Regions from separate parts of the Streptomyces sp. NBC_00461 genome, predicted to be linked through region 1. Evidence: riboswitches for the same ligand, from Rfam matches in the RefSeq annotation. Region 1 holds a riboswitch; each other region holds the start of a gene.

Region 1 (7,837 bases):
CCGTTCGGCTCGACCCAGTTCACCGGCCACAGCCGCGGTCACCAGTACATGGTCAACAGCAAGGAGACGCGGAACGGCTACACGATCACCGTGGACCGCGACGCCTGGGACGCTCCGGTGGCCATCACGGGCTGACCTCCGACGCCCGAGGGACGCGGCGGTGCCCGAAGTCGCGGTGAATCGTTGGTCGAATGGGTTGGCCAGAGCTTGGCCACTGCCTACCATCGATCACCGCAAGACCTTGTGCACCGTCGCACAATCTCCTCGGGAGGCTTCCTTGCACCGCCGCCGTCGCACCGCGCTCCTCCTCACCGCCGCGATCGCCGCCGCGGCCCCCGCCCTCACCGCCTGCGGAAACGACGCGCATCCCGGCGCGGCAGCCGTCGTCGGCGGCCAACGGATCACCGTGGCGCAACTGGAGACCCGGGTGAACGAGGTGCGCACGGCGCAGCGGGCGGCCGTGAAGGACCAGGCGCAGTACAAGCAGGCCGTCGAGCAGACCGGTGGCATCACCCGCGACACCCTGCACGGGATGGTTCTGGACCGGGTGCTGCATCGCGCCGCCCGGGACTCGGGCGTGAGTGTCACCGCCATGGAGGTCCAGCGGATGCGCTCCGGCCTGGAGCAGCAGGTCGGCGGTTCCAAGGCCCTGGAGACGGCCTGGCTCCAGCAGTACGGCGTCGCTCCGAAGCGCCTCGACGACAACCTCCGCCTCCAGCTGGAGGCTCAGAAGCTGGCCCGGACGCTCGGCACCGACACCAGCAAGCCGGCCTTCTGGAACGCCCTGTCCAAGGCGTCCAGGGAACTCCACGTCGACCTCAACCCGCGCTACGGCGTCTGGGACGTCCAGAAGAGCAGCCGCGTGGACGCGAAGACCCCTTGGGTGCGTGAGGTCACGGCGACGGGGACGCAGCAGACGGCGTAACGGTCCGGCAGGGCCGGCCCCTGTGGATAACTTCGGGGGCCGTCGGCGCGGTGCGTTACGTTCGGATCGTGAACGCAACCAGCTCCGCAGAGTCCGACCCCGGCCGCATCGTCCTGCTCACCACCAGCCACCGTGTCGCGCCCGGCCTGCTGTCCTGGCCGGCCTGGCAGGCACTGCACGCCGCCGACCGCGTGCTGTGCGCGGACGCCGCCCACCCGCAGCTGCCGTATCTGCGGGAGGCGGGCACAGCGGTCGACGAGGCCGCCCCCGCCGCCGAGGAACTGGTCGACGCGTGTGCGGGCGGGCGGACGGTCGTCGTGGTCGCGACGGGCGAGGGCGAGTCGGCCCTGACCGACGGACTGGCCCGTCTCGCCGGCTCCGGACGCGTGCACATGCCGGAGCTGGAGCTGCTCCCCGCCTCCTACGACCTCCCCGGCGCCCGTCTCCTGGACCTCGTCCAGGTCATGGACCAGATCCGCGCCGAGTGCCCGTGGTCGTCCCAGCAGACCCACAAGGGCCTGGCGAAGTACGGCATCGAGGAGGCGTACGAACTCGTCGAGGCGATCGAGGAGGGCGACCGCGACGAACTGCGCGAGGAACTGGGCGACGTCCTGCTCCAGGTGGTCTTCCACTCCCGTATAGCCGAGGAGGACCTGGAGAGCCCCTTCTCCATCGACGACGTGGCCGCCGGCATCGTCACCAAGCTCATCCACCGCCACCCGCACGTCTTCGGTGACGAGACGGCGTCCACGCCCGAGGAGGTCAAGGAGCACTGGCTGCGCACCAAGGCGGTCGAGAAGCAGCGCACCTCCGTGACGGAGGGCGTCCCCCTCGGCCAGCCGGGACTGGCCCTCGCGTCGAAGCTGGCGTCGCGGGTGCGGACCGCGGGCTTCGAGGTCCCGCTGCCCCGAGCCGAGGGCATCGGCTACGAGTTGCTGGCACTGGCCGTGCGCGCCGAGGCGGAGGGCGTGGACCCGGAGGCGGCCCTGCGGGCGGCGGCCCGGGCCTACCGGGACGCGATCAGACAGACCGAGGACCGGGCCCGCTCAGGCGGCGGCGAACCGCACGGGCAGCTCTCGTAGTCCGCGCATGATGAGGCCGCCCCGCCAGCGGAGGTCGGCGGGGTCGGCGGCGAGTTCGAGGTCGGGCAGGCGGCGCAGCAGGGTTTCGAGGGCGGTGCGGCCTTCGAGGCGGGCCAGGGGGGCGCCGAGGCAGTAGTGGATGCCGTGGCCGTATCCGAGGTGCTGGTTGTCCCGGCGGGTGAGGTCGAGGGTGTCGGGCTCCGAGAAGCGTGCGGGGTCGCGGTCGGCCGCGGCGAGGACGACCAGGACGGGATCGCCGGTGGCGATGCGCTGCCCGCCGACAGTGAGGGGCTCGGTGGCGAAGCGCCAGGTGGCCAGTTCGACAGGGCCGTCGTAGCGGAGCAGCTCCTCTATACCGGTGTCGAGCAGCCCGGTCTCACCGCGGTCGATCGACTCCTGGAGCCGCCCCCGCTGCTCGGGGTTGCGCAACAGCGCGTACGTCCCGTTGCCGATCAGGTTGATGGTGGTTTCGAAGCCGGCGAACAGCAGCACGAAGCACATGGCCGCGGCCTCGTTCTCGGTGAGGTGCTCACCGTGGTCGGAGGCGCGGATGAGGCCCGAGATCAGGTCGTCGCCGAGGTCGCCGCGCTTGCGGTGGATGAGCTCGGCGAGATAGCCGCGGATCTTCTTCACGGAGCGGGCGACGCCACCGCGCGGGCCGCCGCCGTGCCGGATCATCATCCCCGCCCAGTCGCGGAAGTCGTCCTGGTCCTCGCGGGGGACGCCGAGCAGGTCGCAGATCGCGTGGATGGGGAGGGGGAAGGCGAAGTCGTGGATCAGGTCGGCCTCGCCGTTCGGCGCGAACCGGTCGATCAGATCGTCCGTCAACTCCTGCACGCGCGGCGCGAATTCGGCCACCCGGCGCGGAGTGAACGCCGTGGAGACGAGGCGCCGCAGCCGGGTGTGGTCCGGCGGGTCGATGTTGAGCAGATGCGTCATCAGATTGGCGCTGCGCTCGCCCGGGATGCCGGTTTTGCTCTTGCCCTGCGCGTCCTCGGCATGATGGGCGGGGTTCTTCGACAGCCGCCCGTCCGCGAGCGCCTGACGCGCGTCGGCATAGCGGGTCACCAGCCACGCCTCGACCCCGCTGGGAAGCTTCGTCCAGTGGACGGGGGAGTGCTCGCGCAGCCATGCGTAGGCCGGGTAGGGGTCACCGGCGAATTCCCAGGTGAAGAGTTCGGGGGCGGTGTTGGGGACGTTCACAGGACGACCGTATCGGGAGCCGCTGGTGAACGTCCCGCCGCGGCGGACCGGTCAAAGATGACACGCGTTCAACTCCGTGATCTTCACGTGATCTACGCGGCATTAACTTGTGACAAGTGATCGACTGCCGATACGTTCACCCACCAGCGCGGTGCCGAGCACCATGCGCCGCGCCGATCACTGCTGTCTCGCGAAAGGCCCCCGCATGCTCTCCGGGAACGGTCGACACCGTCGCCCCCGTCAGGCTCCGGCACTCCTCGTCGCGGCCGGGGTGACCGGCTCCGCCATCGCCATCCCCCTCCTCGGGGCAGCCTCCGCGCACGCGGCCGACGGCACCACCTGGGACAAGGTGGCGAAGTGCGAGACCGGCGGCGCCTGGAGCGAGAACAGCGGCAACGGGTTCTACGGCGGACTCAAGCTGACCCAGAAGAACTGGGAGAAGTACGGCGGCCTCGACTACGCCCCCAGCGCCGACCTGGCCAGCCGCAGCCAGCAGATAGCCGTCGCCGAGAAGCTCCTGGACGACCAGGGCGTCGGCGCCTTCCACCTCTGCGGACTGACCTCGGGCCTGAACAAGGACTCGGACTCGGCCGACGTCGACACGGGCATTCTGGACGACGGTTCGGGTTCGTCCGATTCCTCTGACTCCTCCGACTCCACCGGTTTGTCCAACTCCTCCGGTAATGGATCCAGTGGGTCCAGTGATTCCTCTTCGTCGGATTCATCCTCCGGTGCGTCGTCCAGCACTTCCCCTTCCGCCTCCGGGGACGCGAAGGACAACTCCACCGAATCCGGCACATCGGCCTCACCCTCCACCTCCCCGTCCGAGACGGCCTCGCGTGACGCACAGCGTCGCGACGGTTCGTCCGCAGATCGGGCAAAGGGTGACGACTCGGGCAATATCCAGGAGGAAGTGGGTTCTTGGAGCCTCGTCGACACCGGCTCGATCGGCACCGGCCGCCATCGCGGCGCCAGCGCCGAGGGGGCCGAAGGGGTCAAGACGGACAGTCGCACGGACGACACGTATACGGTCCACGCCGGCGACACCCTCGCCTCCATCGCCGACTCCCTTGACCTGGACGGCGGGTGGCACGCGCTCTATGCCGAGAACGAGAAGGCTCTCGGTAGCGACCCGAACCGTATCGTCGCCGGTCAGACCCTGCGACTCCCTGCCGAATAGGGCGAAAAACAACGGGAGTTCGCGTCACCTTTCGCTGTGGAATGTCCGGTTTGGTGAAAGTGTGGGATGAGTCTCAGAAGCCCTGATCGTCTTTGAAATTCCCCGGATCGCGTGTCTACGGTCGTCACCGCTCGTCAACACGAGCCCCGGCTGCCGCAACGCCGAATCCTGCCAGCGGCCGTACGGGAACAGTCGTCGCGTAAAGCGCCGTAGGCAGGAGCGGGGGACCCAAGGTAGGCGCCGGGTCCGGCAGTTGAGGCCTCACGGCCTCCGACGCCGGAACCGGCTTGGGGTTAAGCCGCGCACCGGGAGGTGCGTGGCCGGGCAACTCAACCGGCCCGAACCCGACAGCTCACCTCGCAGGCGTCGGTGAGGGGATCCACCATGCTGTTTTCCGGCAAGGGCAAGCACCGTCGTCCGTCCAAGGCCACCCGCGCCGCCGCGATCGCCGGCGTCACCGGTGTCGCCATCGCCGCCCCGCTGATGGCGGCCGGCAGCGCCTCCGCCGCCACCGCCTCCGAGTGGGACGCCGTCGCCCAGTGCGAGTCGGGCGGCAACTGGTCCATCAACACCGGCAACGGCTACTACGGCGGCCTGCAGTTCTCCGCGTCCACCTGGGCCGCGTACGGCGGCACCGCCTACGCCGCGCAGGCCAACCAGGCCTCCAAGTCGGCGCAGATAGCCGTCGCCGAGAAGGTTCTCGCCGCTCAGGGCAAGGGCGCCTGGCCGGTCTGCGGCACGGGCCTGTCCAGCGCCGCCTACAACGGCGCCGGTGCCTCCAGCAGCAACAGCACCGCCAACCGCTCGGCCGACTCGCAGGCCGCCTCCCGCTCCTCCGAGCGCCCGGCCGCGAAGACCGAGAAGAGCCAGAAGACCGTCACCACCCCGACCGGCAAGAAGGTCAAGAAGGGCGACGGCGAGTACAAGGTCGTCAAGGGCGACACCCTCAGCTCGATCGCCGAGAAGCACGGCGTCAAGGGCGGCTGGCAGAAGCTGTTCAAGCTGAACAAGGACATCGTCTCCGACGCCAACCTCATCTACCCGGGCCAGCAGCTGCACCTGAAGTGACGGCCCGCCGGTAGCTGAACCACAGCGCCCGCCCATCCGTGTCCTCCACCATGGAGGACACGTGAGGCCCCCGTCCCCACGGGCTCCCCGCTCCGGTGCGTGTTCCCCCGTACGCACCGGGGCGGGGTTCTTTTTGCGTCCACGCTTTGTTCCGTTCGGAAACAATTTACTCTCGGTTCTGCTCAAGGGATGGTCGGCAGCGTGGCCGATCGGCCGGAGGCGGTTAGGCTCGTCTCGCAGAGCCACTGCGCTACTGCGGTAGCCGCGTCACATTCATGAAGGAGATGCTCGTGCCGTCCATCGACGTCGTCGTAGCCCGGGAAATCCTGGACTCCCGAGGCAACCCCACGGTCGAGGTCGAGGTAGGCCTCGACGACGGCAGCACGGGTCGTGCCGCCGTCCCCTCCGGCGCCTCCACGGGCGCCTTCGAGGCCATCGAGCTGCGCGACGGTGACCCCAACCGCTACCTCGGCAAGGGTGTCGAGAAGGCCGTCCTCGCCGTCATCGAGCAGATCGGCCCGGAGCTCGTCGGCTACGACGCCACCGAGCAGCGCCTGATCGACCAGGCCATGTTCGACCTGGACGCCACCGACAACAAGGGCTCCCTCGGCGCCAACGCCATCCTCGGCGTCTCCCTGGCCGTCGCCCACGCCGCCTCCGAGGCCAGCGACCTCCCGCTCTTCCGCTACCTGGGCGGCCCGAACGCGCACCTGCTGCCCGTTCCGATGATGAACATCCTGAACGGCGGCTCGCACGCCGACTCGAACGTGGACATCCAGGAGTTCATGATCGCCCCGATCGGCGCGGAGTCCTTCTCCGAGGCCCTGCGCTGGGGCGCCGAGGTCTACCACACCCTCAAGAAGGTGCTGAAGACCAAGGGCCTGTCCACCGGCCTCGGCGACGAGGGCGGCTTCGCCCCGAACCTGGAGTCCAACCGCGCCGCGCTCGATCTCATCATCGAGGCCATCAAGCAGGCCGGTTACATCCCCGGCGAGCAGATCGCGCTCGCGCTCGACGTCGCCGCGTCCGAGTTCTACAAGGACGGCAAGTACGAGTTCGAGGGCAAGTCCCGCTCGGCCGCCGAGATGACCGAGTACTACGAGGAGCTCGTCTCCGCGTACCCGCTCGTCTCCATCGAGGACCCGCTGTACGAGGACGACTGGGCCGGCTGGAAGGTCATCACCGACCGGATCGGCGAGAAGGTCCAGATCGTCGGCGACGACCTGTTCGTCACCAACCCGGAGCGCCTGGCCCGCGGCATCGAGGAGGGCACCGCCAACGCCCTGCTCGTCAAGGTGAACCAGATCGGCTCGCTGACCGAGACCCTGGACGCCGTCGAGATGGCCCAGCGCAACGGCTTCAAGTGCATGATGTCCCACCGCTCCGGCGAGACCGAGGACGTCACCATCGCCGACCTCGCGGTCGCGGTGAACTGCGGCCAGATCAAGACCGGCGCCCCGGCCCGCTCGGACCGCGTCGCCAAGTACAACCAGCTGCTGCGCATCGAGGAGATCCTCGACGACGCCGCGGAGTACGCGGGCCGCTCGGCCTTCCCGCGCTTCAAGGTCTGACCTTCCGGGCTGACCCTCCGGGGTCAATCCTTAGCCAGTCGTACGTACGTCCCCGTACCGGTCCCGTACCGTGTGCGGGGACGTACGCGCGTGTGAACGGGAGGCGGGGAACATGGCCGTGAAGGACCGGGACCGGTTCTCCACCGCGACCAGGATCAAGCTGCTCGGCGAGCAGACGGCGGCCCGTGTCTACCGCTCCCAGACCAAGCGCCAGGCCCGCCGCTCGCGCCTCACCGGCCGGGCGGCGCTGCTCGCCCTGGTCCTGTGCTCGCTGGTCGTCGCCCTCGCGTATCCCATAAGGCAGTACGTCTCCCAGCGCTCCGACATCGCCGACCTCCGGCGGCAGAAGGCACAGGCCAAGGAGCGGGTCGAGCAGTTGCGCGACCTGAAGGCACGCTGGCAGGACGACGCGTACGCCGAGCAGCAGATCCGGCTGCGGCTGCACTATGTGATGCCGGGCGAGACGGGTTACGTCGTCATCGACCCGAACGCCGCCAAGCAGTCGCGGGCCGAACTCGGCGCCGCCGACCGCCCCTGGTACACGAACGTCTGGGACGGGGTCGACAAGTCAGACGCCTCCGACCAGTAACCGACAGAGGAATTCAGTACAGGCATGGAAACGCCCCCGCCGCCCACCCCGCGCACCGAGCCCACCGACGCGGACGTCGAGGCCTTCAAGCAGCAGCTAGGGCGGCCGCCGCGCGGGCTGCGCGCCATCGCGCACCGCTGCCCCTGCGGTCAGCCGGACGTCGTCGAGACGGCGCCGCGCCTGCCCGACGGCACGCCCTTCCCGACGACGTACTACCTG
Region 2 (7,837 bases), 2.0 Mb from region 1:
GGCACGGAGGTCGAGCTGGAGATGGAGAGGGCGGAGAAGACGTGATGAGCGACCCGACCGAGGCGAACGCGGAGCCTACTGAGCCGACGGCTGCGGGCGGCGCGGGCGAGCGCCATGTGCGTGTGGTCCTCGTCGACGACCACCGCATGTTCCGTACGGGCGTCCAGGCCGAGATCGGCCGGACCGACGAGACCGGTGTGGAGGTCGTCGGCGAGGCCGCCGACGTCGACCAGGCGGTCACGGTCATCGCCGCGACCCGCCCCGAGGTGGTCCTTCTCGACGTCCACCTCCCGGGCGGCGGCGGGGTCGAAGTGCTGCGCCGCTGCGCCGCGTTGATGGCGGACGCCGAGCAGCCGGTGCGCTTCCTCGCGCTGTCCGTGTCGGACGCGGCGGAGGATGTGATCGGCGTGATCCGCGGCGGTGCGCGCGGCTACGTCACCAAGACGATCACCGGCACGGACCTTGTCAACTCCGTCTTCCGCGTCCAGGAGGGCGACGCCGTCTTCTCCCCGCGCCTGGCCGGGTTCGTCCTCGACGCCTTCGCCTCCACGGACGCCCCGCCGGTCGACGAGGACCTGGACCGCCTCACCCAGCGGGAGCGGGAGGTGCTGCGGCTCATCGCACGCGGATACGCGTACAAGGAGATCGCCAAGCAGCTCTTCATCTCCGTGAAGACGGTCGAGTCCCATGTCTCGGCGGTCCTGCGGAAGTTGCAGCTGTCGAACCGGCACGAGCTGACCCGGTGGGCCACGGCGCGACGGCTGGTCTGAGCACCGGGATCCGACGCTCACGCCACCCGGGTGGCGCCGGCGAACGGCATCTCGTCGATCGGCGCCAGCCGCACCGGCGCCGACGGATTCGGGGCGTGGATCATCTGGCCGTTGCCGACGTAGATGCCGACATGGCTGATGCCGGAGTAGAAGAACACGAGGTCGCCCGGGGCCAGTTCGGAGCGGGAGACACGCCTGCCCGAGCCGATCTGGGCGTAGGTCGTGCGGGGCAGGGAGATGCCCGCCGAGCGGTAGGCGGCCTGGACGAGGCCCGAGCAGTCGAAGGAGTCCGGGCCGGTCGCGCCCCACACATAGGGGCTGCCGAGTTTGGCGTAGGCGTACGAGACGGCGGCCGCGGCACGGGAGCCGGGCGCCTCGGCCGTCGCGGAACCGGGCGTTTCCAGGCCGACCCGGGTGCCCGGGCCGGACCGTGACGCGCGCGTGCCTGCGTCCTCGCCGAGGCCGAGCCGAGCGCGTTCCGCGGCCGGGACCCGAGCCAGCAGCCGCCGTGCCGCTGCCAGCTTCCCGGTGATCGTCTTCTTGTCCCGCTTCAGCTCCGCCTGCCGGGACTTGAGCGCGGTCAGCTCGATGCGCGCGGCCCCGCGCAGCTGCTCGATCTCCCGCAGCTGTTTCCGTACGCCCGCGACGGCCGCCGCCTGCCGGGTGCCCGCCCGGTCGGCGAACTCGGCTCCCTCGAGGTAGCGGTCCGGGTCGTTGGACAACGCGAGTTGCAGCGCCGGGTCGAGGCCGCCGTCGCGGTACTGCGCCGCGGCCATCGAACCCAGCGCGTCCCGCGCCGAGTTGAGCCTGTCCGTCTTGCGTGCCGCCTCGTCCCGCAGCGTCGACAGCCGTTGCTCGGCGGCGTCCGCCTTCTCCTTCGCCCCGTTGTACTTCTCGGTGACGGCCTCCGCCTCCTGGTACAGCTTGTCCGCCTTCGCCTTGACCTGCGCGGGAGTCAGCTCCGGTTCGGCGTGCCCGGTCCCGTCGAAGCCGGTCGCGGTCGCCGCACCCGCCAGGGCGATCGTGAACGCGGTCCGGGCCGAACTGCCGCTGAGCGAGCGCCGGCTGGGCTTGCGGTGCGCTGCCACGTGGACTGCACGTCCTTTCGTAGAACCGCCGTGTTCCGCCTTGTTCGTCCTGTCCGCTCTGTTCCGCCTTGTTCTGACTCGTTCCGAGCGGCTTACGCGTCCGGCGGCGGCCCGCACAGGGGGAACGGTCCGCCGCCGGACCTTCTCGGCGGTGGTGTCCGACTGCCGCCCCTGGCCCGGGCGGCGGTGGGGAGCCGGCCACCTGGTGGAGGACGCTAAACCTGACGGTGTCGGCTCGGTAACGCGATGTGCGGAAGTGCCGCGGGCGGATCGCCGGGTGACCGTATACGTCCGTGATCCGCAGCCCCTGCCGTCGACTTCACGCGGTGCGCTGACCGAAGTGACGGTTCTGGGGCCCCGGCAGATGGCGAGCTGCTATGAGCCGCCGCCCCGCATATATGCACGGTCCACGAGGTGAAGGGCGGGGCGGTGTCGGACGCCCCGTGAGCCCCTGTTTAAGCTCCGGCCTCATGGACGTACTCATCCATCTCTTCGTCGGCCTGCACATCATCGGCATCGCCGCGCTGCTCGGCGGCTTCCTCACCCAGATGAAGGCGATGGGGCAGGGCACGGCCCGCTTCGTCCCCGGCATGCTGCACGGGGCGCTGACGATGCTGGTCACCGGCGCGATCCTGGTCGGCCTCAACCAGGCCGACGGCCATCACGTCAACACCGTCAAGATCGGCCTGAAACTGGCCCTGCTGGTCGTGATCCTCGGCCTGGTCTATGTGAAGCGGGACGACGAGACGGTCGACAAGAGCATGTTCGGGGTGGTGGGCCTGCTCACCACGGCGAACATCTTCATCGCGGTGCTGTGGACCTGATGCCGACGCGGGCCGAGGTGACGGCCCCCGCGGCGACGGCCACCCATGCCGCCACGGCGATCCACAGCAGCACCTGCCCGGGCCCCTTGAGCCACGGGACGTCGAGGGCGGCGGAGGCGGACAGCACGGCCGCCGCCGTCATCCCGATCGGGAACACGGTCGCCCAGCGGCGCGCGTCGTAGCCGAGCCGCGGCCGGACCACCTCCGCGACCAGCAGTACGGCGCACCAGGCGATGTCGAGCACGAGCAGCGCGACGGTGACGGCGCGCAGGACGCCGCGGTCGTCGTCGTTCCACAGGTACAGGCGTGCGCTGTCCGCGGTGAGAAGCCTCGATCCGGCGAGCGCCGAGATGGCGAGCGCACCGCCCGCCACCCAGTGGTCCCCGTGGCCCTGAGTGAGCTGCCGCAGGTCGAAGCGGGTCAGCGCGAAGCCGTAGAGCACGAGCCCGAGCCAGAACAGCACGAGTGCCGCGTGCGCGAGCCATGCCGTCGTCTCGGCTGCGGCGAGCGTGGCGCCGAGCACCGCGAGCCCTTGTGTGGCCACGCAACACAGGAACACCGAGCCCGGCATGCGATGCCACCAGTGCCGTACGACGTCGACGAGCAGCACGGGCCACAGCACGGTCGCCAGCGCGAGCAGGGCCTCGGCGAGGGCCTGCCATCCGAGGGCGGAGAACCGGGTCCCGAGGACGGCGGTCGCCGCGACGGCGGTGAGCGAGTCCGGTGTCCGCGCCTCCGCCAGCCACTTCTCCCGGTCCCGCACCAGACGCACGGCGAAGTCCGCGGCCATCCCCACCCAGGCGACACAGGCCAGGACCAGGGCGATCCGCGACACCACCTCGTACCCCGTCAGATGCAGCCCGACCGACACGATGCCGGTCGCCATCACGGCGGCCCCGGCCGCCGGCGGACGCTGCGCCCACCAGGCGCGGAAAGCGGAGGAGGCGGACATGGGGCCGAGCCTAGGGAGCCCTGCCGCCCCGGGGGCGCGGGGCACGCGCGCGTGGGTCCAAAAACACCTGCACGCGCGCGTGCCCCGCTCCCGGGTGCCTCAGGCCGGCCGCACCACGCTGTGGATGATCGATTCGCCGCCGTAGTAGACCGACTCCTCGCGGACGTACGCACCGGGCTTCGGGGCGTGGATCATCATGCCGTTGCCGATGTAGATGCCGACGTGGCTGATGTCGTCGTAGAAGAAGATCAGGTCGCCCGGCTGTGCGTCGGCCAGGGGGACGGTGGTGCCGGCGTTCACCTGGTCGTAGGTGGTGCGCGGGAGGCTGACGCCGGCGGCCTTCCAGGCGGCCTGGGTGAGGCCGGAGCAGTCGTAGGAGCCGGGGCCGGTGGCGCCCCAGACGTACGGCTTGCCGATCTGCGCACGGGCGAAGGCGAGCGTCTTCTCGGCCTTCGTGGCGTACGAGGAGCCGGTGCCGGAGGTGCTGCCCGAGTCCGCGGAGGAACCGCTCCCGCCGGCCGAGGCCTCCTCCTTGGCCTTCTGCTCGGCCGCCTGTCGCTCGGCCAGCTCCGCCGCCTTGCGCGCGGCCTCCTGCTCCTTCTTCCGCTGGATCGCCGCGAGACGCGCCTTCTCCTCGGCGGTCAGCTTCGACAGCAGCTCGCGCGCGCCGGAGAGCTTCGCCTGCACCGTGGACTTGGCCGTCTGCAGGTCGCTCTGTGTCTCGGTGAGCGTCTGAAGGCTCTTGGAGGCCTCCTGCCGCTTCTTCATCGTCGCGGACTGCTCGGTGAAGTAGTCGTCGACCGCGCTCTTCTGGCGGGAGGTCAGCCGGCCCATCAGCTGCGTCTGGTCGAAGTAGTCCTGCGGCGAGTCGGCGAGCAGGAAGGTCGCCGTGTCGGGTGCGGCTGCGCCGGTCCGGTACTGGGCGGCGGCGTAGGAACCGAGTTCCTCCCGCTCCGCGTTGAGCTTCTGGGCGCGCTGGGCGACATCGTCGAGGAGGGTGTCGACGCGCTTGCGCTGCGTCGTGGTCTTCTCTTTGGCCGCGTTGTACTTCTCGGTGGCCGACTCCGCCTGGCGGTAGAGGTCGTCGACCTTCTTCTCGACCTCCTCGAGACTGGGCTGCCCGTCGGTGGCGGGGGCGGCATTGGCCGACTGGGACAGCAGGGCCACGGAGGTGAGGGCGGCCGTGGCGAGAGCGGGGGTGCGTATGCCTGCTACGCGCGTTACAGCGGGGCGTGACTTACGGTGCGACGCCAAGGGAGGCGACTCCTTCCACGTTCCGCCTACCGAGTTAGCTGTCGGGTTCGGGCGGGTGGTTCGGAAGGGTTGCCCTATGGTCCGCCCCCGGATGGGAGTCGGACCGATTCACCCCGGGATCGGTGGGTCCCCGGCTCCGGATGCGCGGCGGCACACCGGACTCGGCGGAGGCTGCGCGGCCCGGCGACGTTCGCCGGTGGGTGTCGTGCGGCCTGCTCGGAACGGTAGCCAACTCGTGTGGCCCGTGTGAAGGTTGATGTTCGATATGCCCGATACGTTTTCGTGACCTTGGGTCAGGACGTCGCGCAACGTGGTCCTTACGGAATGATCTGCGTAGATTTATACGTATTTTGACCGGGCTGGCGGCATGCGCCCGCTTCCTGGCGCTAACTTCCAGCCAGCCGCGGTCAGATGCCGCGGCGGGTGAGGGGGTACGACCATGACAAAGCGTGCAGCACTCGTCATCGGCACATCGGCACATCGGCACATCGGCGCATCGGTCGCCCTGGCCGCCACCGCGGGCATCGCACCCGCGAGCGCCTCCGGCGGGCACTTTGACGGCAAGCCGGTGATCCGCGTGATCGCCAAGGGCCTCGACCATCCGCGCCGGCTCTCCTACGACCACGGCCGTCTGTACGTCGCCGAGGCCGGCCGCGGCGGAAAGAAGTGCCTCGGCGAGGGACCCGAGGGCCCTACCTGCATCGGCCTGACGGCGGCGGTCAGCAAGGTCTTCCGGGAGGGGGACGCCTGGAAGCACCACCGCCTGGTCGACGGCCCGTCCTCGGCCGGTGCGCCCGACGGCGGCTTCGCGGTCGGCCTGAACGGCGTCTCGGCCCGCCACGGCAGTGTCTGGGGTGTGGAGACCCGGGCCCCGCCGGAGGCCGGTGTGCCCACTGCCCCGCCCTGGAACAAGCTCGGCAAGCTGCTGTCGATCGACCGTGGCAGGGCGAGGATCGCCGCCGACATCTCCGCCGTGGAACTGAAGTACAACCCGCACAAGACGGCCGTCGACTCCAACCCGTACGCCGTCCCGGCCCTCCCCGACGGCCGCGGGATCGTCGCGGACGCGGCCGGCAACGACCTGATCGTGGTGTCCAGGAGCGGCAGGGCCCGCCAGTTCACGGTCTTCAGGGACCACGACAAGCACGAGGCCGTCCCCGCCTCCCTGGCCCTCGGCCCGGACGGCAACCTCTACGTCGGCGAGCTGAACGGCGAGCCCGCGAAGCCCACCGCGCGCGCGTGGCAGGTCGACCCTTGGAGCGGAAAGATCCTCGGCTGGAAGCCCGGCTTCGGCGCGATCACGGGCATCGGTTTCAACAAACGGGGCGACCTGTACGTCAGCCGGCTCTTCGCCGGAGTCGTGACCAAGGTCTCGGGCGCCAGGCGTACGGACGTGAAGGTGCCCTTCCCGGCAGGCGTGGCCGTCGACCCGCGGGGCGGCACGGTCTACGTCTCGGCCTGGTCGGTCGCGGACCGTGACGGCACGGTCCTGGAGGGCAGGAAGACGCAGGGCGGCCAGATCTGGAAGATCCGCGGCTTCTGAGACCGAGGCCCACGAGACCCCCGATTCGGCGGAAGTTCTCGGGGCGGCGGCGGGCTGTCAGTGGGGCACCCTAGACTCGGAAGGCGATGAGCAGCCTCTTTGACGACAGCTTCCTGGCGGATCTCAAGGCCCCCCGCGGCCACGAGGAAGAATCCCCGCCGCCGCCCGAGGACGATCACCTGCCGGAGCCCGTTCCGGACGATCTGTTCGGCGGGAAGTTCGACGCGCCCCCGGACCGGGACGCCTACTACCGCGACGGCGCCCCGCGCCCGGCGATCGACGCCGCCGCACTCCTGGACGGGCTGAACGAGAACCAGCGCGCGGCCGTCGTCCACTCAGGCACCCCGCTGCTCATCGTGGCGGGCGCCGGCTCCGGCAAGACCCGCGTCCTCACCCACCGCATCGCCCACCTCCTGGGCGAGCGGAACGTGCACCCGGGCCAGATCCTCGCGATCACCTTCACCAACAAGGCCGCGGGCGAGATGAAGGAGCGCGTCGAGCAGCTCGTCGGCCCGCGCGCCAACGCGATGTGGGTGATGACCTTCCACAGCGCGTGCGTGCGCATCCTGCGCAGGGAGTCGAAGAAGCTCGGCTTCACCTCCTCCTTCTCGATCTACGACGCCGCCGACAGCAAGCGCCTGATGGCCCTGGTCTGCCGCGACCTGGACCTCGACCCCAAGCGCTATCCGCCGAAGTCCTTCAGCGCCAAGATCTCGAACCTGAAGAACGAGCTGATCGACGAGGAGGACTTCGCCGCCCAGGCCACGGACGGTTTCGAGAAGACCCTCGCCCAGGCCTACGCCATGTACCAGTCGCGGCTGCGCGAGGCGAACGCCCTCGACTTCGACGACCTGATCATGACGACGGTCAACCTGCTGCGCGCCTTCCCGGACGTCGCCGAGCACTACCGCCGCCGCTTCCGCCACGTCCTGGTCGACGAGTACCAGGACACCAACCACGCCCAGTACGCGCTCGTACGGGAACTCGTGGGCACCGCGCAGCGCGCCGACGAAGCTGACGTACCGCCCAACGAGTACGACCTCCCACCCGCCGAACTGTGTGTCGTGGGCGACGCCGACCAGTCGATCTACGCCTTCCGCGGCGCGACGATCCGCAACATCCTCCAGTTCGAGGAGGACTACCCGGACGCGACGACGATCCTCCTGGAGCAGAACTACCGCTCCACGCAGACGATCCTCTCCGCGGCCAACGCGGTCATCGAGCGCAACGAGTCGCGCCGCCCCAAGAACCTGTGGACCAACGCGGGCGCGGGCGCGCGCATCACCGGCTACGTCGCCGACACCGAGCACGACGAGGCCCAGTTCGTCGCCGACGAGATAGACCGCCTCACGGACGCGGGCGACGCGAAGGCGGGCGACGTCGCCCTCTTCTACCGCACGAACGCC
Region 3 (7,837 bases), 4.4 Mb from region 1:
AGAACGCTGGGTGACTCTCGACAACGAAGGGGCCGCCCTGGAGCTGCTGCGGGCAGACTCCGCCACCTGGACGCTGCCCGAGCGCGAGGACTGGCGGCTGTCCCAGCTGCATGGACGCTGGGCCGCCGAGTCCCGGCTGACCAGTTCTCTTCTCACCTACGGCGAGAAGGTCCTCGGCAGCCGCCGCGGCCACACCGGGCACCAGCATCTGCCCTGGGTCGCACTCGACACCGACGCCACCGAGGAGCGCGGCGAGGTCTACGGCTGCGCGCTCGGCTGGTCGGGCTCCTGGCGGATCGCAGTCGCGCAGCTCGCGGACGCGCGCGTGCAGATCACCGGCGGCGCCGGATACGACGACTCAGGGCTGCTGCGCCTGGACGCGGGGGAGTCGTACGCGACGCCCGTCTTCGCCGGCCTGTGGAGTGACGGCGGCTTCGGCGGCGCGAGCCGCGCCTGGCACGCCTACCAGCGCGCGTACGTCATCCCGGACGCGGACCGGGACCGGCCGGTGCTGTTCAACTCCTGGGAGGCCACCGAGTTCGACATCTCCGAGGAGCAGCAGGGGACACTCGCCCGGCGGGCCGCGGCGATCGGCGTCGAGCTGTTCGTGGTCGACGACGGCTGGTTCGGCAAGCGCACCAGCGACCGGGCCGGACTCGGCGACTGGACCCCCAACCCCGACCGCTTCCCGAACGGCCTGAAGCCGGTCGCGGACTATGTGCACGCCCTCGGCATGCAGTTCGGCATCTGGGTCGAGCCGGAGATGGTCAACCCGGACAGCGAGCTCTATCGCGCCCACCCCGACTGGGTGCAGTTCCAACCGGGACGAAAGCGGACGGAATTCCGCAACCAGCTCGTACTGAACCTGGCCCGGGAGGACGTCCAGGAGTACCTCTGGGGGCAGCTCGACGGGCTCCTCTCCAGTGCCCCGATCGACTACGTCAAGTGGGACTTCAACCGCTGCTTCACCGACGCGGGCTGGCCCGACGACCCCTACCCGCAGCGGCTGTGGATCGACCATGTCCGGGCGCTGTACGGCCTGTTGGATCGGCTGCGCGCGGCCCACCCGGGCGTTGCCTTCGAGTCCTGCTCGGGTGGTGGCGGCCGGATCGACCTCGGGATCCTGGGCCGTACGGACCAGGTGTGGACCTCCGACAACACAGACCCGCTCGACCGGCTCGCCATCCAGCACGGCTTCAGCCAGATCCACCCCGCGCGCGTGATGGCCGCCTGGGTCACCGACAGCCCCAACACCCAGCTCAACGGGAGGGTCAGCTCGCTGCGCTTCCGCTTCGTCAGCTCCATGGCCGGCGTGCTGGGGGTCGGCGGGGACCTCGCCCAGTGGACCGAGGAGGAGCTGGCCGAGGCCGGCGAGTGGGTGGCCCTCTACAAGGAGATCCGTCCGCTCGTGCAGCACGGAGACCTGTACCGGTTGCGGCCTCCGCGGGGCGGGCTCAGTGCGGTGCAGTACGTGCGTGGCGACGAGGCGGTCGTCCTCGCGTGGCTTCAGGCGCAGAGCTACGGGGAACCCGTGCCGGCGCTGCGATTGCAGGGCCTCGACCCGACAGCGTCGTATGAATGCCGCGAAACGGGCGAAGTTCACAGAGGTGCCGTACTCCTGCATCACGGACTGCGCACCGGGTTGCGCGGTGACCTCGACGCGGCAGTTTTCCGCCTGCGTCGCATTTGACCTGTCTGTCCGAAGTGGCATCTTGATTGAACTTCTGCCGCCTTTGGCCATCTTTAGTGCCGTTCGCTCCTCTTCGCTCCCTTGTGTTCTCTTTTACTTCCCTTCATTCCAACTCGCTCCGGAATAGGGGCTCCTGGGCTGAGGGTGCGTGAGGAGCGTCATATTCGTGACCGAACGTGGCGCGTCATGTCCACGTAATTCACTTGCTTTACAAGGGGGTTTGTCCAAAGGGGCGACCTCGGAATTCACACACGGTCACCGGGATTTCTCGCAAGGGATCAACAGAAACGCATTCGCAGGGAACCATCACTTGTCCCTTTGCGTCCCGGTCGCTTACGTTCGCCACCAATCCGGACGGACGCCCAATCCTGCCGCCGCCCGGTGCCCGCACAACTCACCCGTGAACGGCAGGAGCGGGGGACCCACAGGTATCACTGCCTGTTCCGGTCTCCGGAACGGCTTGGGGTAAAGCCGCGTCAAATGCGCGGCCGGGCATCTCCAGCTCGCACCCGACAGCTCACCTCGTAGGCGCCGGAGAGGAATTCGTCATGCCCGCGAAGGGTAAGCACCGCCGCCCGAAGCCCCAGCGCTTCACCCGTTCCATCGCCGTCGCCGGTACCGGTGGCGCCGCACTCGCACTACCGCTCATGGGTGCCACCGGCGCCCATGCCGCAACAACGCAGTCTGTTTCCCAGTCGGTTTCGCAAAAGACCGTCCAGTCCCTTCCGGCCGTGGAGAAGAAGGCGGCCGAGAAGAAGAGCGCCGCGCACCACGCGGGCGTGCGGACCTATTCGGTGCGGGGCGGCGACTACCTTTCGAAGATCGCCGACCAGCAGCACGTCGCCGGCGGCTGGAAGAAGCTCTACTCGGACAACCGCCGGGCCGTCGGCGGCGATCCGTCGCTGATCCACCCGGGCCTGAAGCTCACGCTCGGCAAGAAGGCCACCGCGACCACCAAGTCGTCGTCCCGGCCGTCTTCTTCGTCCGCGCCCAAGGCGTCCTCGTCCTCGAACAAGACGACCGCCACGCAGACCTCCACCGCCACCGGCTTCACCCTCCCGGTGTCGGGCGCCACCATCGGCACCGGCTACCACGTGCCTGGCAGCATGTGGTCCAGCGGGTACCACACCGGCGTCGACTTCGTCGTCCCGACGGGCACCCCGGTCAAGGCCGTCGGTGCGGGCACGGTCGTTTCCGCGGGCTGGGGCGGCGCGTACGGCAACCAGGTCGTCATCAAGCTCGCCGACGGCTACTACGCGCAGTACGGCCACCTCTCCCAGCTCTCCGTCTCGGCCGGCCAGACCGTGACCGAGGGGCAGCAGCTCGGTCTCTCCGGCGCGACCGGCAACGTGACCGGCCCGCACCTGCACTTCGAGATCCGCACCACGCCGGACTACGGCTCCGACGTCGACCCGGTCGCCTACCTCCGATCCAAGGGCGTAGCGGTCGGCTGACCCACCGCCGACCGCTCCCGCGCGGCTTCGCCAGTGCGTGGGGACGCGGCGCCCGTCACGCCGCCGAAGGCCGGACCCCGATCCCCGGGTCCGGCCTTCGGTGCGTCCGGCTACGCCCGGCCACGTCTGGCTCCGCCTCGCCGCCGGTGCCGCCCTGGCCGCGCGGTTCGCCCCTCAACATCCCTGATCGGAGGCTTATTCCGGGCTTGGCCAACACTTAGACGTGGCTTATCTCACCGTCCGTCAACCCTGTATTACGGTCGCGTAGGTCACATTCGAAGGTGAATCATGGTCGATGTGGCAGACGATTCGAAGAGTGACAGCAGATCAGTGATCGGGTCGTACGTTGCGGTGGGGGACAGCTTCACCGAGGGCGTCGGCGATCCCGGCCCCGACGGTGCGATGGTCGGCTGGGCCGACCGGTTCGCGGTGCTTCTCGCGGACCGGAGGCCCGAGGGCGACTTCGGCTACACGAACCTCGCCGTACGCGGCAGACTTCTCGACCAGATCGTGGAGGAGCAGGTCCCGCAAGCCGTCGAGCTCGCCCCGGACTTGGTCTCCTTCTGTGCGGGCGGCAACGACATCATCAGGCCCGGCACCGACCCCGACGAGGTCGCCGAGCGTTTCGAGCGGGCGATCCTCCGGCTCACCGAAGCCGTGGGCACCGTCATGGTGACGACCGGCTTCGACACCCGTAACGTTCCCGTGCTCAAGCACCTGCGCGGCAAGATCGCCACCTACAACGGTCATGTACGGGCCGTCGCCGACCGGTACGGCTGCCCCGTGCTCGACCTGTGGTCCCTGAAGACCGTCCAGGACCGCCGGGCCTGGGACGACGACCGGCTCCACCTCTCGCCCGAGGGGCACACGCGCGTGGCGCTGCGCGCCGGGCAGGTTCTCGGCCTGGAGGTCCCGGCCGACCCGGACCAGCCCTGGCCGCTGCTCCCGCCGCGCGGCACCCTCGATGTCCGGCGGGACGACGTGCACTGGGCGCGCGAGTACCTGGTGCCGTGGATCGGCCGTCGGCTGCGCGGTGAGTCGTCCGGGGATCACGTCACGGCGAAGGGCGCGCTGTCGCCGGACGACATCAAGATGCGGATCGCTTCGGTCGCCTGAGCGCGGTTGCCGGACGGTGGTGTGCGGGTTGCTCGAGGGTGTGAAAGCGGTTCGTCTGCCGGTAGTGAGTCCTCGCCCAGTGCGGCGAGCTCACTGCTCGGAGGTGGTCAACGCCGCCCGCTCCAGGCCCAGTTCCCGCGCCAGCGCCTCCTCCACCCACTCCTGCGCCCGCGCGCGGGACACCGCACCGGCGTACGACGTCATCTGAACGGCGAGCCCGTCCAGCAGGGCCGTCAGTCGCAGAGCCGTACTCTGCGGGTCCGGGCAGCGGAACTCGCCCGCGGCCACGCCCTCAGCTATCACCTCGGCGATCGCAGCTTTCCACTCCCTGTCGAGGTCCCGTGTGACCTCCTGCAGCGCGGGCTCGCGCAGCGCAGCCGCCCAGCCCTCGATCCACAGGCGCCAGCCCTTGGCCTGGCCCGTCGGCGCGTACCAGCGCACGGCCGACCGCAGTCGCCGCAGCGCCGTGGTCCGGCGGCCGAGAAGCTTGCGCAGATGCCCGAGGTCGTCCTCGGCCGCGAACGTGAACGCCGCGGCGACCAGCTTCTCCTTCGTCGAGAAGTGGTACAGCACCAGCGCGTTGCTCACGCCGAGCGCCGAGGCCACGTCGGCGATCCTGACCGCCGCCACGCCCCGCGCCTCGATCTGCCCGATGGCGGCCCGCAGCAGCTCCTCGCGCCGCTCGGCCACGCTCAACCGCACTCTCGCCACGCGGTCACCCTATTCCGTCGCCGCTCACGGTGCCGGGCGAGGTCATTACTTGGCGAGTTCGGCCGGGTACAGATCGGGCCACGTGATCGCCGCATCACGCCTCCCCGCATCCGGCATCCCGCTCAGGGCGGTGGGCCGTTCGGCGGCCATGAAACCGTGGGTTGTCTGAAGGCCTCCCAGAGCCGGGGGTGAACAGAGCCGAGGACAGCGGTTGGCGGCCCGTCGTCAGCGGTACCAGCCGAACCGTTCCGCGATCACCGGCAGCCGGTCCGCGACGATGGCGTGCGCGGCCGCGCGCGGGGTCGTTCCGTCGGCCTCCGCGCGGGCCAGCATCTGCTCGATCAGGGCGCGCATCGAGCGGCGGGTGTGGGCGAACGCCTCGTCCGCGTCCGGGCCGATGTCGCCGAACAGGGTCCACCACCACCAGGCGTTCGTACCGGAGTTGACGACCACGTCGGGCAGCACGGTCACCCCGCGCGCGGCCAGCAGCTCCTCCGCCTCGGGCAGGACGGGCATGTTGGCCGCCTCGACGACCCAACGGGCGCTGATCTGCTCCTGGTTGGCGACATCGATCGCGTACGAGACCGCCGCCGGCACGAGCACCTCCGCCTCGGCCGACAGCCAGGCGTCGCCGGGCAGTTCGCGGTCGTCGGAGCGCAGGACCGTGCGGTCCACGGTGCCGTACGCGTCCCGCGCGGTGAGCAGCGCCTCGACGTCGAGGCCCGCCGGGTTGGCGATCGTGCCCTTGATGTCGGCGACGGCCACGACGGTGAGCCCCGCGCGCGTGAGGAAGCGTGCCGTGGCCCCGCCCATCGTGCCCAGCCCCTGCACGGCGACCCGCGCCCGCGCATACGGCACGCCCGCCCGGTCCAGGGCCGCCAGCGCCGACTCGGCGACCCCGCAGCCGCCGGCCAGCTCGTCCAGGCCGATGCCGTCCACCTCCACCGCGAACGCGTCCGCGAGCCGCCGCCGCGCCGTCGCCTCGTCGTCCAACAGCGGATACACGGCCTGGATGGACGACACAAGACCCGCTTCCACGGCCGCCCGGTCCACCAGGTCCTGGGTGAGCCCGAGATCCTCTCCGGTGGTCCAGAGGCTCTCGATGTACGGCTTCATGGCGCGCAGGTAGCGCACCAGGAGTGTGTACGCCCCCGGGTCCTGGGGATCGCAGTCGATGCCTCCCTTGGCGCCTCCGAGGGGGACGTAGCGGCCCTCGGGGTTGTAATGCAGCGCCTCTTTCATGGTCATGCCGCGGGCGAGCCCGGCGACCTCGTCCAGGGTGCAGCCCTCGCGCATGCGCAGCCCGCCGCTGGAGACGCCGCGCACCAGCCGGTCGACGACCAGGAAACCCTGGCGGCCGGTGAGGTGATCGGTCCACGTGAGCGACATCAGGGGGGCGGTCATGCGATCTCCTCGCGGATGGTGATCAGGGTGGAAGGTCCGAGGGTGTCGAGGGCCCAGGTGACGCGTGCGCTCGCATGCGAGGAGATCCGCCCACGCGGCCGCTACCCCGGCGACGGCGAGCTGCAGTTGAGGTCGGACATGGTGCCTCCATCAGGCCGTGGGGGTTGCTCACCGACTGACGACTACCGAATCGTACTGAATGCTCATTCAGTATCGGAAGCGGGGGCACTCCCTGTCAACGTGCTGAACGGATCATCAGAAGCCTCCGGTGCGCATCGTGAAGGGAATGGACGACGGCGGTCCGCGGTTCACCAAGCGGCGGGCCCGGGTTCCTGCGGGAGGTGGGCGCGGTGGCGTGCGGGGTGAGCCGGGAGAGCGGCACGGGACCTCTACTTCTACTTCGTAGAGGTCGTTGGTTGTCGCATCTTTGGGCTTTCCTTGGAAAGTGGCCGCCGAGCCCGGACGACACAGGTGTTGTCGGAGGCGCCGACCATAATGGAATGCCTCACCCACTCCACCTGGAGGTACCGTGTCCGGTTTCCGTTCCCTGAGCTCCGGGCTCCGCGCGCTGCAGCCCGCGGCCTTCGGCGCGGACCCGAGCGGTGAGCGCCTTGCGCGCATCCGTAGATCGCCCCACTTCAAGGACGGGGTCTTCCAGAATCCCGGGGGTACCGCCCGGACGCGGCCCTCCGGTTCGGCGGTCGACTTCGCGAAGGTCTTCTTCGACAAGGACGAGCGACCCCGGCGTGCCCCCAAGGGCACGGTGCCGGTGCACCCCACGACGCTCGCCGACATCGCCAGGCCGCCCGTCACTGGGCTGCGGCTGACCTGGATGGGGCACTCCAGTGTGCTCGCCGAGATCGACGGTCAGCGGGTGCTCTTCGATCCCGTGTGGGGTGAGCGCTGCTCCCCGTTCTCCTTCGTCGGGCCCAAGCGGCTGCACCCGGTGCCGCTGCCGCTCGCCGCGCTGGGCCCGGTGGACGTCGTCGTCATCTCGCACGACCACTACGACCACCTGGACCTGCCCACCATCAAGGCCCTGGCCGGCACGGACACGCTGTTCGCCGTGCCCCTCGGCGTCGGCGCCCACCTCGAACACTGGGGCGTCTCGGCCGACCGCGTGCGCGAGCTGGACTGGCACGAGGCGACCAAGGTCGGCGGCCTCACTCTGACGGCCACCCCGGCCCGCCACTTCTGCGGCCGCGGCCTGCGCAACACCCAGCACACCCTGTGGGCCTCCTGGGCCGTCGCCGGCGCCGAGCACCGGATCTTCCACAGCGGTGACACCGGCTACTTCGACGGCTTCAAGGACATCGGTGCCGAGCACGGGCCGTTCGACGCCACGATGATCCAGATCGGCGCCTACTCCGACTTCTGGCCCGACATCCACATGACGCCGCAGGAGGGCATGCGCGCCCACCTAGACCTTCAGGGCGGTGAGCCGCACGGCGTGATGATGCCG
Region 4 (7,837 bases), 3.2 Mb from region 1:
GCAGCAGCTGTGCGTCGTCCGTGATGAAGACGAGGTCCTCCTCGCCGGTGCGCAGCTCGATCGCGCCGACGATCCGGTCACCGTCCTTGAGCGTGATGACCTCCAACTCCTCCTTGTTGGACGGGTAGTCGGGGACCACACGCTTGACGATGCCCTGTTCCGTGCCGAGGGCGAGGCCGGGGGAGGACTCGTCGAGCGTGATCAGGCAGACCACCGTCTCGCCGTCCTCCAGGGAGATGAACTCCGACAGGGGTGCTCCGCCCGCGAGGTTCGGCGCCGACGCCGTGTCCGGGAGCTGCGGGAGGTCGACGACGTTGATCCGCAGCAGGCGGCCGGAGGAGGTCACCGCGCCGATCTCGCCGCGAGCCGTGGCCGGGACCGCCGAGACGATCACGTCGTGCTTCACGCGCCGGGCGTCGGCGTCCTCCCCGAAGGGCTCGCCGTTCGACGTGCGGGCCAGCAGGCCCGTCGAGGAGAGCAGGATCCGGCACGGGTCGTCCGCGACCTGCAGCGGTACGGCGGCCGCGGGGGCGCCCGACGCCTCCAGCAGGACCGTGCGCCGATCGGTGCCGAACTTCTTGGCCACCGCGGCCAGTTCGGTGGAGACCAGCTTGCGCAGCTCCGCGTCCGACTCGAGGATCCGGGTCAGCTCCGCGATCTCCGCGTTCAGCCGCTCCTTCTCCGACTCCAGCTCGATCCGGTCGAACTTGGTGAGGCGGCGCAGCGGGGTGTCCAGAATGTACTGGGTCTGGACCTCCGACAGGGAGAAGCGCTCCATCAGGCGCTCCTTGGCCTGCGCGGAGTTCTCGCTGGAGCGGATCAGCCGGATGACCTCGTCGATGTCGACGAGGGCGGTCAGCAGGCCCTCCACCAGGTGCAGACGGTCGCGCCGCTTGGTGCGGCGGAACTCGCTGCGCCGCCGTACGACCTCGAAGCGGTGGTCGAGGTAGACCTCCAGGAGCTCCTTGAGACCCAGCGTCAGCGGCTGGCCGTCCACCAGGGCGACGTTGTTGATGCCGAAGGACTCCTCCATCGGCGTCAGCTTGTACAGCTGCTCCAGGACGGCCTCCGGCACGAAGCCGTTCTTGATCTCGATGACCAGGCGCAGGCCGTGCGCGCGGTCGGTGAGGTCCTTGACGTCGGCGATGCCCTGGATCTTCTTGGAGCCGACCAGGTCCTTGATCTTGGCGATGACCTTCTCGGGGCCGACCGCGAAGGGCAGTTCGGTGATGACCAGGCCCTTGCGGCGCGCCGTGACGGTTTCGATCTCCACCGTGGCGCGGATCTTGAAGGTGCCGCGGCCCGACTCGTAGGCGTCCCGGATGCCGGCGAGGCCGACGATGCGGCCGCCGGTGGGCAGGTCGGGGCCCGGTACGAACTTCATCAACGTGTCCAGATCCGCGTTCGGGAAGCGGATCAGGTGCCGGGCGGCCGCGATGACCTCGGCGAGGTTGTGCGGGGGCATGTTCGTCGCCATGCCGACCGCGATGCCCGAGGAGCCGTTCACCAGGAGGTTCGGGAAGGCGGCGGGCAGGGCGACCGGCTCCTGCTCCTGGCCGTCGTAGTTGGGCGTGAAGTCGACCGTGTCCTCGTCGATCGACTCCGTCATCAGGCTCGTCGCCTGGGCCTGGCGGCACTCGGTGTAGCGCATGGCGGCCGGCGGGTCGTCGTTGCCCAGCGAGCCGAAGTTGCCGTGGCCGTCGACCAGCGGCACGCGCATGGAGAAGGGCTGGGCCATGCGCACCAGGGCGTCGTAGATCGACGCGTCGCCGTGGGGGTGCAGCTTGCCCATGACCTCGCCGACCACGCGCGCGCACTTCACATAGCCGCGGTCGGGGCGCAGCCCCATCTCGTTCATCTGGTAGACGATGCGGCGGTGCACCGGCTTGAGACCGTCGCGGGCGTCGGGCAGGGCTCGGGAGTAGATGACCGAGTACGCGTACTCGAGGAAGGAGCCCTGCATCTCGTCGACGACGTCGATGTCGAGGATCTTCTCCTCGTACGAATCGTCGGGCGGCGGGGTCTTCGTGCTGCGGCGGGCCATCGCTGCCGGCTCCTCTTTTCTGGGCGCTCGCCTACGGGTCGCTCACGTCCCCTTCGGCTCACTCTTGCTGAAGCGTGAACAGGATCTGACGCGACCATTGTGGACCGCGGCACTGACAACGCCTGCCAGGACCCGGTGTCGGCGGTCCGGCCGGCGCGCGGGGGTCAACCTCGCTGAGGCTGCCCGCAGGTTACGCGATCCGCTGTGGGCGTATGTCGTCCGGGAACTTCGCCGACGATCCGCACGCTTGCATACAGTGGCAGGACCGGCAGGAAAACCGCGGTTCGAAGCACCGCATCCGCGATCGAAGGGACGTACATGCCCATGGGTCACACGGCCACAGACCAGGCAGGCACCGGGGGCCTGACTGCGACCGAGCACCGCCTGGCCAACGGCCTGCGCGTGGTGCTCTCCGAGGACCACCTGACCCCGGTCGCGGCGGTCTGCCTCTGGTACGACGTCGGCTCACGCCACGAAGTCAAGGGACGCACCGGCCTGGCTCACCTTTTCGAGCACCTGATGTTCCAGGGTTCGGGACAGGTCACGGGGAACGGGCACTTCGAGCTGGTGCAGGGAGCGGGCGGCTCGCTCAACGGCACCACCAGCTTCGAGCGCACCAACTACTTCGAGACCATGCCCACCCACCAGCTGGAGCTCGCCCTCTGGCTGGAGGCCGACCGCATGGGTTCCCTGCTCGCCGCCCTCGACGACGAGTCCATGGAGAACCAGCGGGACGTCGTCAAGAACGAGCGCCGTCAGCGCTACGACAACGTGCCCTACGGCACGGCGTTCGAGAAGCTCACCGCCCTCGCCTACCCCGAGGGCCACCCCTACCACCACACCCCGATCGGCTCGATGGCCGACCTGGACGCGGCGACCCTGGAGGACGCGCGCGCGTTCTTCCGCACGTACTACGCGCCGGGCAACGCGGTCCTGTCGGTCGTCGGCGACATCGACCCGGAGCAGACGCTCGCCTGGGTCGAGAGGTACTTCGGGTCCATCGCCTCGCACGACGGCAAGCCCGCACCCCGGGACGGTTCGCTGCCCGAGATCATCGGCAGCCAGCTGCGCGAGGTCGTGAAGGAGGAGGTGCCCGCGCGCGCCCTAATGGCGGCCTACCGGCTGCCGCACGACGGCACGCGCGAGGCGGACGCCGCCGACCTGGCACTCACCGTCCTCGGCGGCGGCGAGTCCTCCCGCCTCTACAACCGTCTCGTACGGCGCGACCGTACGGCCGTCGCGGCCAACTTCGGCCTGCTGCGGCTGGCCGGAGCGCCCTCCCTGGGCTGGCTGGACGTGAAGACCTCCGGTGACTACGAGGTGCCGGTCATCGAGACCGCGATCGACGAGGAGCTCGCCCGGTTCGCCGAGGAGGGCCCCACCGCCGAGGAAATGGAGCGCGCGCAGGCCCAGTTGGAGCGCGAGTGGCTCGACCGGCTCGGCACGGTCGCGGGCCGCGCCGACGAACTGTGCCGTTACGCCGTCCTGTTCGGCGACCCGCAGCTCGCCCTCACCGCCGTCCAGCGCGTCCTGGAAGTGACACCCCAGGAGGTCCAGGAGGTCGCCAAGGCCCGCCTGCGGCCCGACAACCGCGCGGTGCTCGTCTACGAGCCCGTCGCGGGAGAGACCGCCGAGGACGCCGATCCCCCGCAGGACCCCGAGGCCGAAGCCACGATCGAGGCCGGCGACGACACCACGGAGGCGGCCAAGTGACCGAGCTCACCACGATGGAGTTCCACCCGCAGCCCCAGGCCGGCGAGGCAAGGCCCTGGGCCTTCCCCGCCCCGGAGCGCGGCGCGCTCGGCAACGGCCTGACCGTCCTGCGCTGCCACCGCCCCGGCCAGCAGGTCGTCGCCGTAGAGGTGCTCCTGGCCGCGCCCCTGGAGGCCGAGCCGGCCGGTTTCGAAGGCGTCGCCACGATCATGGCGCGGGCCTTCTCCGAGGGCACCGACAAGCACTCCGCCGAGGACTTCGCCGCCGAACTGGAGCGCTGCGGCGCCACCCTCGACGCGCACGCCGACCACCCGGGTCTGCGCCTGAGCCTCGAAGTGCCGGCCTCCCGCCTCGCCAAGGCGCTCGGTCTGCTCGCCGACGCCCTCAGGGCACCCGCCTTCGCCGACAGCGAGATCGAGCGGCTGGTCCGCAACCGCCTGGACGAGATCCCGCACGAGCTGGCCAACCCCTCCCGCCGAGCCGCCAAGGAGCTCTCCAAGGAGCTGTTCCCGGCGACCTCGCGCATGTCGCGCCCGCGCCAGGGCACCGAGGAGACCGTCGAGAAGATCGACTCGGCGGCCGTACGCGCCTTCTACGACCGGCACGTCAGGCCCGCCACGGCCACCGCCGTCGTCGTCGGCGACCTCACCGGCATCGACCTGGACGCGCTGCTCGGCGAGACCCTGGGCGCCTGGACGGGCTCCGGGGGCGAGTCCCGTCCGGTACCGCCGATCACCGCCGACGACACCGGGCGCGTGATCATCGTGGACCGTCCCGGCTCGGTCCAGACGCAGCTGCTCATCGGACGCGTCGGCCGCGACCGGCACGACCGTGTGTGGCCCGCGCAGGTGCTCGGTACGTACTGCCTGGGCGGCACCCTCACCTCCCGTCTGGACCGCGTCCTGCGCGAGGAGAAGGGCTACACCTACGGTGTGCGCGCGTTCGGCCAGGTCCTCAGGTCCGCCCCGGACGGCTCCGGCGCCGCGATGCTCGCGATCAGCGGCTCCGTCGACACCCCGAACACCGGCCCGGCGCTCGACGACCTTTGGAAGGTGCTGCGCACGCTCGCCGAGGGCGGCCTCACCGACGCCGAGCGCGATGTCGCCGTACAGAACCTCGTCGGGGTGGCGCCGCTGAAGTACGAGACCGCGGCGGCCGTGGCGAGCACGCTGGCCGACCAGGTCGAGCAGCACCTGCCGGACGACTACCAGGCGACGCTGTACCAGCAGCTCGCCGCCACCGGCACCGTGGAGGCCACCGCGGCGGCCGTCAGCGCCTTCCCCGTGGACCGTCTGGTGACCGTCCTCGTCGGTGACGCGGCCGAGATCAAGGAGCCCGTCGAGGCCCTGGGGATCGGCGAAGTCACCGTCGTGGCAGCCGAGTAGAGGACCGGTCGGCGCCACGCGCGTGGGGGCCCTGGTGACTGATGAGTCACCAGGGCCCCCTAATGTCCGAATTGGGGGAGAGGTTGCCTGTCTGACCTGTGGCATGCACTACAAAACGCGTGATCCGTTTGGGAATTGAAAGTCGCCCCGCTTAGCGTCATCCGGTCTGTCCGTCAGGCACAGCGCCGCATCCGCGGCACCGGACAGTCATCGCCGAGTCCCCCTATGGCGCGAGCCAGGGGAGCCGGGGACCCACCGCAGTCCCTGGGGTGAATCGGACGCCCGCGCCCAGCGAGGGGGTCCGTAGGAGACCTTCCTGCTCCGAACCCGTCAGCTAACCCGGTAGGCGAGAGGGAAGGAAAGGAACAGCCACCACATGGCGTTCACGCGCGCCACCGGGAAGCACCGTCGTCCCACGCGGATGCACCGCACCACCACCCGCGCCGCAGGGGTCGCGGCTCTCGCCGCCACCGGCGTCGTCGGCGCCCAGGCCGCTCCGGCCCTCGCCGCCGAGAGCTCCGTCGAGCAGACCGGCCTCAACCCTGTCATCACCATCGGCGACACGATCGCCGACAAGATCGACGCCCAGGCCGACGCCCAGAAGCAGGCCGCCGAGGAGGCCGCCCGCAAGAAGGCGGCCCTGGAGGCGGCGCGCAAGAAGGCCGCCGCGAAGGCCGAGGCGGAGCGCGAGGCCAAGGAGCGCGCCGCGCGCGAGGCAGAGCGCAAGCGCCTCAACACCTTCGTCGCGCCGATCTCGAACTCGTACGTCTCGACGGGCTACAAGACCGGCGGCTCCCTGTGGTCCTCCGGCAGCCACACGGGCATCGACTTCCACGCCGCGAGCGGCACGACCGTCCACGCGGTCGGCGCCGGCACCGTCGTCGAGACCGGCTGGGGCGGCGCCTACGGCAACCAGATAGTGATCAGGATGCACGACGGCATGTACACCCAGTACGGCCACCTGTCGTCCATCGGTGTCTCGGTGGGCCAGACGGTCACCCCGGGGCAGCAGATAGGCGTCTCCGGCGCGACCGGCAACACCACCGGACCGCACCTGCACTTCGAGGCCCGTACGACCGCCGAGTACGGCTCGGACATCGACCCCGTCGCCTACCTGCGCTCGCACGGCGTGAACGTCTGACGACGGATCGCAGGACAACGGCGAAACCCCGGCTCCACCAGCCGGGGTTTCGCCGTTTTCCGTAGCCCTGCTGTCCAAAAAATATCCATGGATTCCGGCCTCCCGTCGGAAATTCCGGCTCTGTGCAATAGAGTCACGGAACACACGTCAATCATCGACGTTTCACGGGGATTAAGTCGGAGGTCGGTCATGCGTATTCCGGCGCACTCGGTGTGCACGGCGATCCGGGACGACATCGTCGCCGGTGTCCACGAGCGTGGCGGCCGCCTCACCGAGGAAGTTCTGGCCCGCCGCTACGGCGTCTCGCGCGTTCCCGTCCGCGAGGCCCTGCGCACGCTGGAGGCCGAGGGCTTCGTGGTGACCCGACGGCACGCGGGCGCCTGCGTGGCGGAACCGACCGAGCAGGAGGCCGCCGACCTGCTGGAGATGCGCATGCTCCTGGAGCCGCTCGGTGCCTCACGGGCCGCCCAGCGGCGCACCGAGGCCCATCTCAAGGTCCTGCGCGGCCTGGTGAGACTGGGCCAGGAGCGGGCCAGGAGGGGCAACAGCGAGGATCTGCGCTCCCTGGGGAACTGGTTCCACGAGACGCTCGCCCAGGCCTCCGGCAGCCCCGCGCTGACTTCGATGCTGACCCAGCTGCGCCACAAGATCGCCTGGATGTACGCCGTGGAGGCGCCCGCCGACCCCGTGGAGTCCTGGGCGGAGCACGGCGCGATCGTCGACGCCGTGGCCCGCGGCGACAGCGAGCGCGCGCGGGCGGTCACGACGCTGCACACCGAGCGTTCCAGCGGGGTGCACCGGCTGCGATTCGCCCCCGGTGCCGATCGCGCCGACCGTGTGAGGAACTCGCAACATGCCGTAAACATGTCGAGCCTGCGTCATTAACACGGGCGCCGTATACAAAGACAAGAGAATTCGCGGGGGTTTATCGATGCTGCCCGCGATCGAGAATTCCACGGTCTCGGAACAAGAAATGCGAAGGGCTCGCCCGGTAATTCGGACGAGCCCTTCTGCGGTGCCGTGATCAGACGGTCTCGGGGAGCTCCTCGAGACCTTCGGAGACCAGCTTGGCCAGACGGTCGAGTGCGGCGTCCGCACCCTCGGCGTCGGAGGCGAGGACGATCTCCTCGCCACCCTGGGCGCCCAGGCCCAGGACGGCCAGCATGGAGGCCGCGTTGACGGGGTTGCCGTCGGCCTTGGCGATCGTCACGGGGATACCTGCGGCCGTGGTGGCCCGGACGAAGATGGATGCGGGGCGGGCGTGGAGGCCCTCGGCCCAGCCGACGTTGACGCGGCGCTCAGCCATGTGATGCTGCCCTTCAGAGTCTCAGGGTTGTCTAGACCAGTTTCCCACAACGTGAAGCATGTCCGGAGCGGTCCTTCGTCCCGTCCGGGGCGGGTCGTCGGACCGCGGCCTCGGCCCGACTTGCGTCCTTGTTCAGTTCTCCGCGGACTGCCGTGTTCTCCACAGACTGCCTCGCGCCGTTGTCGGACGCGAGCCGTACTCTGGGGCCCATGCAGACCTCGCCGGACCGGCACGAGTACCCCGCGCAC

The links. Region 1 has a riboswitch for cyclic di-AMP ahead of OG870_RS19130 (transglycosylase family protein). Riboswitches for the same ligand answer to the same signal wherever they lie in the genome.
Region 2: another riboswitch for cyclic di-AMP. It lies ahead of OG870_RS28655 (C40 family peptidase); the one in region 1 lies ahead of OG870_RS19130 (transglycosylase family protein).
Region 3: another riboswitch for cyclic di-AMP. It lies ahead of OG870_RS39200 (M23 family metallopeptidase); the one in region 1 lies ahead of OG870_RS19130 (transglycosylase family protein).
Region 4: another riboswitch for cyclic di-AMP. It lies ahead of OG870_RS33835 (M23 family metallopeptidase); the one in region 1 lies ahead of OG870_RS19130 (transglycosylase family protein).

What each region holds. Positions count from the first base shown of each region.
Region 1 is NZ_CP107902.1:4,088,680-4,096,516, reverse strand. Features, by position in the region: gene OG870_RS19155 (glycoside hydrolase domain-containing protein) at 1-135, shown strand, start outside; gene OG870_RS19150 (SurA N-terminal domain-containing protein) at 278-925, shown strand; gene OG870_RS19145 (nucleoside triphosphate pyrophosphohydrolase) at 994-2,007, shown strand; gene OG870_RS19140 (cytochrome P450 family protein) at 1,972-3,210, opposite strand; gene OG870_RS19135 (LysM peptidoglycan-binding domain-containing protein) at 3,416-4,390, shown strand; cyclic di-AMP (ydaO/yuaA leader) riboswitch at 4,586-4,771, shown strand; gene OG870_RS19130 (transglycosylase family protein) at 4,775-5,458, shown strand; gene eno (phosphopyruvate hydratase) at 5,743-7,029, shown strand; gene OG870_RS19120 (FtsB family cell division protein) at 7,142-7,618, shown strand; gene OG870_RS19115 (DUF501 domain-containing protein) at 7,643-7,837, shown strand, end outside.
Region 2 is NZ_CP107902.1:6,080,860-6,088,696, forward strand. Features, by position in the region: gene OG870_RS28630 (ATP-binding protein) at 1-45, shown strand, start outside; gene OG870_RS28635 (LuxR C-terminal-related transcriptional regulator) at 45-770, shown strand; gene OG870_RS28640 (C40 family peptidase) at 788-1,858, opposite strand; gene OG870_RS28645 (hypothetical protein) at 2,329-2,682, shown strand; gene OG870_RS28650 (tellurite resistance/C4-dicarboxylate transporter family protein) at 2,660-3,634, opposite strand; gene OG870_RS28655 (C40 family peptidase) at 3,734-4,888, opposite strand; cyclic di-AMP (ydaO/yuaA leader) riboswitch at 4,897-5,048, opposite strand; gene OG870_RS28660 (ScyD/ScyE family protein) at 5,328-6,431, shown strand; gene pcrA (DNA helicase PcrA) at 6,518-7,837, shown strand, end outside.
Region 3 is NZ_CP107902.1:8,460,515-8,468,351, forward strand. Features, by position in the region: gene OG870_RS39195 (alpha-galactosidase) at 1-1,690, shown strand, start outside; cyclic di-AMP (ydaO/yuaA leader) riboswitch at 2,067-2,236, shown strand; gene OG870_RS39200 (M23 family metallopeptidase) at 2,239-3,144, shown strand; gene OG870_RS39205 (SGNH/GDSL hydrolase family protein) at 3,475-4,260, shown strand; gene OG870_RS39210 (TetR/AcrR family transcriptional regulator) at 4,351-4,971, opposite strand; gene OG870_RS39215 (glutamate dehydrogenase) at 5,197-6,375, opposite strand; gene OG870_RS39220 (MBL fold metallo-hydrolase) at 6,905-7,837, shown strand, end outside.
Region 4 is NZ_CP107902.1:7,254,040-7,261,876, forward strand. Features, by position in the region: gene OG870_RS33820 (DNA gyrase/topoisomerase IV subunit A) at 1-2,044, opposite strand, end outside; gene OG870_RS33825 (M16 family metallopeptidase) at 2,363-3,757, shown strand; gene OG870_RS33830 (M16 family metallopeptidase) at 3,754-5,142, shown strand; cyclic di-AMP (ydaO/yuaA leader) riboswitch at 5,344-5,506, shown strand; gene OG870_RS33835 (M23 family metallopeptidase) at 5,519-6,283, shown strand; gene OG870_RS33840 (GntR family transcriptional regulator) at 6,473-7,168, shown strand; gene OG870_RS33845 (HPr family phosphocarrier protein) at 7,308-7,589, opposite strand; gene OG870_RS33850 (bifunctional acetate--CoA ligase family protein/GNAT family N-acetyltransferase) at 7,799-7,837, shown strand, end outside.